Regions from separate parts of the Cupriavidus sp. H18C2 genome, predicted to be linked through region 2. Evidence: predicted binding sites of a transcription regulator. Region 2 holds the regulator's gene; each other region holds the start of a gene.
What was found. Region 2 encodes LexA, which represses DNA repair genes until DNA is damaged. Its sites were predicted from a motif close to ACTGTATNNNNATACAGT; they were not measured.
Positions count from the first base shown of each region.

Region 1 (2,185 bases), 1.5 Mb from region 2:
ACGCCGCTCCAGCGGGATGCGCTTCAGGCATTCGGTGGCGCCGCGCCGGATCTCGCCGCCATCGGCCGTGTGCGCGGTCATCGTCAGGTCGCGCGTGACGGTGCGGAAATCGTCGAAGCGCAGCTTGATGCCCACCGTCCGGCCCACGTAGCCCTTGCGGCGCAGGTCGTCGGCCACGCGCATGCACAGCTTGGTGAACTGCTCGGACAGCACGGGGCGGTCGCCGCGCGGATGCAGGTCGCGCTCGAACGTGGTCTCGCGGCTCATCGACTTCGGCTCGGAACTGACCACCACCGGCCGCTCGTCGCGCCCGTGGGCCACCTCGACCAGCCAGCTTGCGTAGTTGCGGCCGAAATGGGCCTGCAGCAGCCCCAGGTCGGCTTCGGCCAGGTGCCCGACCGTCTCGATGCCGATGGCCTGGAGCTTTTCGGCCGCCTTGGGGCCGATGCCATTGACCTTGCGCGCCGGCAACGGCCAGATCCGCAGCGGGATATCGGCCGGCGTCAGGATCGTCAGGCCGTTGGGCTTGTCGAGTTCCGAGCCGATCTTGGCCAGCAGCTTGTTGGGCGCCACGCAGATCGAGCAGGTCAGGCCGGTGGCGTCGTGGACGGCCGCCTTGATGCGCGCCGCCACATCGCGCGCGTCGCCGTCGACATCAGTCAGATCGATATAGATCTCGTCGATGCCGCGATCTTCTATTTGTCCGGTGAATGTTCGGACCGCCGCCTTGAACAGGCCCGAGTACCGGCGGTAGGCGTCGAAGTCGGTCGGCAGCAGGATGGCGTCGGGCGCCAGCTTGGCGGCCTTCATCATGCCCATGGCCGAGAACACGCCCAGCGCCCGGGCCTCGTAGGTCGACGTGGTCACCACGCCCCGGCCCACGTAGTTGCGCAGCCGCGCGTAGCGGCGCGAGCCGTCGGGCAGGGTCTCGGGAATGGCGTTGCGGCCGCCGCCGATCACCACCGCCTGGCCGCGCAGGTCCGGATAGCGCAGCAGTTCCACCGACGCATAGAACGCGTCCATGTCGAGATGGGCGATGCGCCGGGGCACGGTGGAAGACATTGGGGGGCGCGGCTATACTGTATAAACGTACAGTATAGTGCGGCGGCCTGGTTTCAGGAATAGGGCGCGGCGCGGGTAGACCATTCCCATCATCAATGATCTACGACTATTTTCATGCCGCTTCATTTTTCACATCGATGACCCGCTTGGGGCCGAGGCGGCTGACCAGCACGCCTTCCGTTGCGTAGATCGCCAGCGAAATCCAGATCAGCGCGTACCCGATCTGCTTCTGCGCCGGAAACGGCTCGTGGTAGAGCCAGATGCCGAGCCCGAGCTGGATGGTGGGCCCGGCGTACTGGAGCAGGCCGAGCAGCGACAGCGGAATGCGCCGCGCGCCGGCCGCGAACAGCAGTAGCGGCACCGCGGTGACCGGCCCCGCCAGCAGCAGCAGGACTTGCGTACCCGTGGCTGCGGCGCGCGTGGTGTCCTGCCCGGTCAGGAACAGGAACGCCAGCGCCGAGGCCGCCACCGGGAACAGGATCAGCGTTTCCAGCGACAGCCCTTCCAGCGCCCCGAGCGCGCCGGTCTTGCGCAGCAGCCCGTAGCCGCCGAACGACGCCGCCAGCCCCAGCGCGATCCACGGCAGATGGCCGGCCGTCCACGTCAGCCAGAACACACCGGCCGCCGCGATGGCGATCGACAGCCACTGCACCGGGCGCAGCCGCTCGTGCAGCAGCAGCACGCCCAGCAGCACGCTGAACAGCGGATTGATGAAGTAGCCCAGGCTGGCGTCGACCACGCGGTCCGCGGACACGGCCCAGATGTACAGGAACCAGTTGGCACACAGCAGCCCGGCGCTGGCCGCGAAGTTCAGGATCAGGCGCGGCCGGGCCGCCACCTCGCGCAGCCAGCCGAAATGGCGGCGCCAGAGCACGATCGCGCCCAGGAACACCAGCGACCAGACCATCCGGTGCAGCAGGATTTCCAGCGGCGCCACGCCGTGCAGGGACTTGATGTAGAGGGGCAGCAGGCCCCAGATGATGTACGCCAGCAGGGCGTAGAAAATGCCGAGTTGCATGAGGAGGATTCCCGGGTAGTGTCCCGTTGTGGGGCGGATTCTACCGGGGTGTGGCGCCGGGCGCCGGGCAGGGTCCTTGCCATGAAAAAACCCGGCCGGAGCCGG
Region 1 covers NZ_CP186010.1:3,576,099-3,578,283, reverse strand. Annotated here, with positions in the region: gene dinB (DNA polymerase IV) at 1-1,062, opposite strand, end outside; gene rarD (EamA family transporter RarD) at 1,175-2,080, opposite strand.
Region 1: dinB (DNA polymerase IV) is a predicted target of LexA. The motif match lies at 1,079-1,096, and genes of this name have one in related genera.

Region 2 (2,185 bases):
CTTCGACTGGCATCGGCATGCCGATACGGACGAAACCTTCATCGTGCTCGATGGCGAGCTACGCATCCAGCTGCGGTCGGCTCCCGGAGGCGAGCAGGTTATCGTCCTGCGTGCCGGACAGATGGGTGTGGTGCCGAAGGGTGTCGAGCACAAGCCTTGCGCGGCGGAGGAAGTCCGGATGCTTCTGATCGAGCCGCGTGGCGTGGTGAACACCGGCGACGGCGCGACGAGCGAGCGTACGGTTCAAAACGACCAGTGGATCTGAAACCCTCCAAAGAAAAAACCGGCCGCCGACGGGGTTCGACAAGGCCGGGGGTGCGCATCACGCCAATGCGACAGGAGTACGGGGACGTGTAGAGTTCGGTCGAACGATTCAGTCGAACGGGTCAGTCGAACCGGTTCACTCGAACGATTTGGCGCTTGGCTCGGCCAGTTCCAGCATGCGGCAGATGGCGGCCATATTGCCGACCATCGTGCGGCGCTGGGCGCCCTGGTAGACGCGCACGCCCTTGATCTGGCGGAACGGTACCGGTTTGACCGGGCGGCGGGAAGCGATGGGATTCGATTGCAGCATGGCAGCACCTCGTAATTTGCGGTCAGCAGTGGTCCGCACCCGTCGTCCAGCAAGGACGGGGCGGCATGGGCAAGGCAAAGCGGGTGACCCGGGCAGACGGCCGTGCTGCCGAAGTCTCGGAGACACGGAGGCGCCGTTCTGGCGTCTCCGCTTGTTGCTAGAAACCTGACGATCGAATCAGGCCGACAGCAATACCTTCCAGTGAGAATTCGTCGCGCCCCGAATGGAGCACGATGTTTTCGAAATCGGGGTTCTCGGCGATCAGTTCGACGGTGTCGCCGCGTTTCTTGAGTCGCTTGACCGTAACGTCCTCGCCGATGCGGGCCACGACGATCTTGCCGTTGGCCGCCTCGCTGGCCTTCTTCACGGCCAGCAGATCGCCATCGAAGATGCCGGCGTCGCGCATGCTCAGGCCGCGTACGCGCAGCAGGTAGTCGGGCCGTTCGTCGAAGACCGAGGCATCCACCTGGTACTGGCGGTCGATGTGCTCGGCGGCCAGGATCGGGCTACCCGCCGCGACGCGGCCCACCAGCGGCAGCGTCAGTTGCAGCACCCCCGCCATCGGCAGCGAGAACTGGTCCGAGCGTTCCGAATCGCTGCGCGCCACCTTGAGCCGGATGCCGCGCGACGCGCCCGGCGTCAGCTCGATCACGCCCTTGCGCGCCAGGGCCCGCAAGTGTTCCTCTGCCGAATTGGGCGAGGAAAATCCGAACTCGGCCGCGATTTCCGCGCGGGTCGGCGGGAAGCCGGTGTTCCGGATCGTGTCGCGGATCAGGTCGAAGATCTGCTGCTGCCGGGGTGTCAGGGTCGCCATGGTTCGCCGGTCTCGTGCCGAAGCACTGTATGTTTAAACAGTATGCTGTGATTTTATACAGTATCGTGTGAAGTGCAAGCACAATTTGCGATCCCGGGCAGACACGCGCGACACCCGTTGCGACGCACGGGTTTTTCACGGGCGCGCGGCGGCGGGCAGGGCAGTTACAATCGGCGCCCACGGCCGCTTGCCTGGCGGCCGCCAATGATCAAGCGTCGCCCATGCCAGATTCCTCGCACCCACGTCTTCCGCGTATCGTCGTGCTCGCCACCGGCGGCACCATTGCCGGTTCGTCCGGCAGTCCCGCCAGCAGCGCCCATTACCAGGCCGCCACCGTGCCGGTGTCCCAACTGGTGCTGGCGGTGCCGCCGCTGGCCGACGTGGCGCGTGTGGAAGCGGAGCAGGTGGCGCAGGTCGATAGCAAGGACATGATGTTCGGCCTGTGGCAGCAACTGGCCGAGCGCGTGGCGCACTGGTCGGCGCAGCCTGACGTCGCGGGCATCGTCATCACGCATGGCACCGATACGCTTGAAGAAACGGCGATGTTCCTGCAGCTCACACAGGCGTGCCCCGTACCGGTGGTGGTCACGGCGGCAATGCGGCCGTCGACCTCGCTGTCCGCCGATGGCCCGCTGAACCTGCTCGACGCCGTGCGCGTGGCAGCCAGCGCCGACGCGCGAGGGCAGGGCGTGCTGGTGGTGCTGAACCAGCAGATCCATGCCGCGCGGGACGTGACCAAGGCGCATACGTCGGCCGTGGACGCGTTTGTCTCGCCGATGACCGGACCGGTCGGCTTT
Region 2 covers NZ_CP186010.1:2,029,263-2,031,447, reverse strand. Annotated here, with positions in the region: gene EPAKOI_RS09225 (cupin domain-containing protein) at 1-265, shown strand, start outside; gene EPAKOI_RS09220 (hypothetical protein) at 401-574, opposite strand; gene lexA (transcriptional repressor LexA) at 732-1,388, opposite strand; gene EPAKOI_RS09210 (asparaginase) at 1,610-2,185, shown strand, end outside.

Region 3 (2,185 bases), on a different replicon from region 2:
TTCGTTGAGGGCTTTGCCGCATCGGCGCTGCAGGCCGGCGCGCGGCAGTCGCCGCAACTGCGCGAGCGTGCGACAGCCCAGCCCGTCGAGCCATTCTGCGATGGGGCGGGCCGGAGGAAGCAATCCGACGGAGAGCGTGTCCATTCGCCGCGCGAAGCGATCGATCTTCAGCGATGTGCCGCCGCCCGCCCGCGCATGCAGCCAGGCGGCTTGTGCCGTAGGTGCGCAGCCGATGTCCGCCGAAAACCCCATGGTTCGCGCGGTATCGCGAACGCGCGATCGCAGTCGCCGAACCCCGCCGAACAGGCGCAGACTGGTCGATACCTCGACCAGAACCGATTCCTCCTCCGCCTCAACAACGTTCGGGGAGAACTGCAGCAGGGCCATCGCGACACGCCGAAGCGCTTCCGCTTCTTTCTCTGGCGCCCGATCAAGCATCAGGGTGTGGGGCGCAACCGTTTGCACGCCCCCGCGCCGCATATTGATCCGCACGCCACTGGCAGCAGCGAGTGACGTGGCGGCGTAGACGCGCTCCTTTTCCATGACAGCGACGGCCAGCTCAGTGGACCAGCTCGGTCGGAACACTTCGAGGCATAAGCGGGGCAGGCGCAGGCAGATCCACAGGTACGGCATGGCGATGAAGCAGGATCGGCGACGGTGTCAGGGAGACGAAAAGCGGCTCGTCTCGTTGCGGGCCGCGGCGTTTGATGAAGGTGAGTTCGACGCCGCCTTCAGCAGGCGCAACGGCGACGCGCAGGGGAGCGGGTGAAGCATCCCGGGCGCAGGCAAGCGGCCGGACCATGCAGAAGAACGCCTCACCGGACTGCGCTGCGAGGTTGAGTCGGCGCAGCGCGTCGTTGCGGACGTGCTGCTGCCAGAGGAGAACAGCACTGCAGGTCCCTGCCCGGAGCAGCTGCTCGGTCGCCCACAGCACATCCGCTGTACGCTGCGCGCGAATCCACATCAGGCGCTCTGGCGCGATGCCCCAGTTCGCGAGCGCATGCGCTTGCGGCGTGTGCGGTGGCATCACGAGCGCAATCGGCCGAGTGGCGCTGGCCAGAAGAGCAGGGCGCAGCAGACTCAGTTCGCCAATGCCGGGCTGCTGGACCAGCATCTCGACCAGCGTTCCGATCGGCCAGCCGCCAGCCGGTAGTTCCGACGAAAGCGACTTGTCGCCGGCGGGCACTGTGCGCACGGACCCCCGAGCCAGCTGAGTGGCCCGCCAAAGTGCGGGGTGGATGGCTTCTGGTTCGACGGTTAGCATGGTGGTCTCCGTCCGGGGAAGTGTACTGTATATCCATACAGTATTTCTACCTCTTTTCGGCAAGCGAGGCTTATCGGCATGCCGCCGCAGGCAAGTGCATCCGCCTCAACTATTGGCGGCCTCTGCCGATTACAAACGTTGGTGTGTTCATTCGCGGGCTCAATTTCGGAAGTCCCGCAACCCAGATATCAGGAATCCCATGACGACTATGGCCGGCGCCGTACGCTACTTCGTTGAATCCTCGCCAACCGGCGTTACGTCTCGCGAGATTCGAGACCACATCAACGGGACCTACCCAGACAAATGGACGCCAGGTACGCTGACGGCGCATCTCTATGGATGCTCCGTCAACCAGCCGAAGGCATATTTGCATCACAAGTCCGCAGATAAATTTCTCTATAGGTCCCAGGATGGGCGCTTCTTCATCTATGACGAGAGCAAGCACGGACCAAACGTGTGGGCACCGGTTGCTGAAGGCCCTTTGATCGAAGAGGAAGTCGAGGCCGTCGATGCGATCGAGCAGCGCATCGAAGCGTCTATAAGCTTCGAGCGCGATGTAGAAGAACATTTGATCCGCAATCTGGGCACGGTCGAGAAGGGACTCAGATTTGTGGAGCGCCAAGTTGGGATCGACGTCGGCCGCGTGGACATCCTTGCAGAAGATGCAAACGGCCGCCGTGTCGTCATCGAACTGAAAGTGGGGGATGCCAAGGACGCTGCGGTGGGGCAGATCGCCCGCTACCTTGGTTGGTACGCCAGGCTAGACAAGAAGCCGCCCCGCGGGATGCTTATCGCTGGCGACTTTCCTGAGCCGGTTCGCTACGCGGCGGAGGCTGTCAAAGATCTAGAACTGGTCCGCTATCGGGTTCAGTTTGCTTTCGACTCCATCGCTGTCGAAGGCTAAGCGGTCGGCGTCTTCTC
Region 3 covers NZ_CP186012.1:149,786-151,970, reverse strand. Annotated here, with positions in the region: gene EPAKOI_RS26055 (Y-family DNA polymerase) at 1-633, opposite strand, end outside; gene imuA (translesion DNA synthesis-associated protein ImuA) at 560-1,264, opposite strand; gene EPAKOI_RS26045 (endonuclease NucS domain-containing protein) at 1,464-2,168, shown strand.
Region 3: imuA (translesion DNA synthesis-associated protein ImuA) is a predicted target of LexA. The motif match lies at 1,289-1,306, and genes of this name have one in related genera.

Region 4 (2,185 bases), on a different replicon from region 2:
GCGCAGCTCGGCCAGCCGCTTGGCGTTGCGCATGCCGATGCCGGGCACGCGCGCGATCAGCCGCTGCGGCGCGCGGTTCAGGTCCACCGGGAACGCCTCGCGATGCGCCAGCGCCCAGGCCAGCTTGGGGTCGATGTCGAGCGGCAGCGCGCCGTCGGCCTGGAACAGCTCTTCGGCGCGAAAGCCGTAGCCGCGCAGCAGGAAGTCGGCCTGGTACAGCCGGTGCTCGCGCAGCAGCGGCGGCGCCTGCGACGGCAGCGCGGACGGGCTGTCGGGGATCGGGCTGAACGCCGAGTAGTAGACGCGCTTGAGCTTGTACGCGCCGTACAGCGTCTGCGCGGTCTGCAGGATCGTGCGGTCGTCGGCCTCGTCGGCGCCGACGATCATCTGCGTGCTCTGGCCAGCCGGCGCGCGGGCCGCCGGCGGCCGCTTCTCGGTCTCCGCTTCCTCCTGGGCCAGCCGGATCGATCCCATCGCGCGCTTGATCGTGTGGACGTTCTTTTCCGGCGCCAGCCGTTGCAGGCCGCCGTCGGTGGGCAGTTCGATATTGACGCTCAGGCGATCGGCGTACTGGCCGGCCTCGCGGATCAGGCGCGGATCGGCGTCGGGAATCGTCTTCAGGTGGATGTAGCCGCGGAACTGGTGCTCCTCGCGCAGCGCGCGGGCCACGGCCACGAGTTGTTCCATCGTGTAGTCGGCGCTGCGGATGATGCCCGAGCTCAGGAACAGCCCGTCGATGTAGTTGCGGCGGTAGAACTCCAGCGTCAGGTTGACGACTTCGGCCGGCACGAAGCGGGCGCGCGGCACGTTGCTGGAGCGCCGGTTGACGCAATACTGGCAGTCGTACTGGCAGAAATTGGTCAGCAGGATTTTTAGCAAAGACACGCAGCGGCCGTCCGGCGTGAAGCTGTGGCAGATGCCGGCGCCCGTGGTGGCGCCCAGCCCGGCCCGGCCTTGCGAGTCGCGCCGGGGCGCGCCGCTGCTGGCGCACGATGCGTCGTATTTCGCCGCATCGGCCAGGATTTCGAGTTTCTTGAGCAGTTCCATGACGCGATACTGTATGGATATACAGTATTCTACGCGACCGCCGGAATTGCGCAATCTCGCATTTTCGTCAGCGTCGAAAAAGGCAGCAGGCGCCGCGCGGCGGGTGATTCGTCAGGCGCGCAGGGGGTGCCGGGCGGCCTGGGCGTCACGTCGCAGCCGCTCGATATCGAGCCGACCACGGCGCCATCCCGCACGGCCGCGCCGCGTCAGCCGGCCGCGCCTTCGTGTTCGAGCCACGTGCGGAACTGCGCTACGCGCGCGTCTTCGGCCTGCGCGTCCGGCACGTAGGTGCAGTAGGTGCGCGACGGCAGGCGCGGGGCGTCGAACGGCATGACCAGCCGGTCGGCGGCCAGGTCGTCGGCCACCAGCGCGGTGGGGCCGATGGCGATGCCGATGCCGTCGATGGCGGCCTGCAGCGTCAGGTAGAAGTGGTCGAAGGTCAGCGTGGCGGCCGGCGTCAGGTCCGACGCGCGGGCGCGGGCCAGCCAGTCGGGCCAGAGCCGTGGCAGGCTCGACGTATGCAGCAGCGTGTGGTGCCGCAGGTCGTCCGGTTCGCGCAGCGGCTGCCGGTCCAGCAGCGCCGGGCTGCATACGGGCAGCCGTTCCTCGGTCAGGAACGGGCGCATCGCAAAGCCGTAGAACGTGTCCGGCCCGCCCCGGATGATGATGTCGTGCGGCGCCTGCAGGCTGTCCAGCGGATCGTTGGACGTCTCCACGCTGACCTCCACGTCTGGATGCCCGGCACGAAAGCGGCCCAGCCGTGGCACCAGCCAGCGCAGCGTGAAGGTGGCCGGCGCATTGACCGACAGCGTGCGGGACACGGGCCGTGGCACGCCATAGCGCGCCGTGGCCTGCGAAAGCTGCTGGAACAGCGGGCCGATGTCGTCCAGATAGGCGCGGGCGGCCGGCGTCAATTGCACGCGCCGGTTGTGCCGCTCGAACAGCGGCGCGCCCAGCCAGTCCTCCAGCAGCCGCACGTGCTGGCTGATGGCGCCCGGCGTCACGTGCAGCGCGGCGGCGGCCTCCTTGAAACTGCCGAGCCGGCCGGCCGCCTCGAAAGCGCGCAGGGCATTGAGGGGCGGCAGCTTGTCCATTGGAGAGAGTTTTTCTGGGGCGAGCGGCCAATTTATCTGGTTTG
Region 4 covers NZ_CP186011.1:824,944-827,128, reverse strand. Annotated here, with positions in the region: gene EPAKOI_RS20270 (putative DNA modification/repair radical SAM protein) at 1-1,047, opposite strand, end outside; gene gcvA (transcriptional regulator GcvA) at 1,254-2,141, opposite strand.
Region 4: EPAKOI_RS20270 (putative DNA modification/repair radical SAM protein) is a predicted target of LexA. The motif match lies at 1,056-1,073, and genes of this name have one in related genera.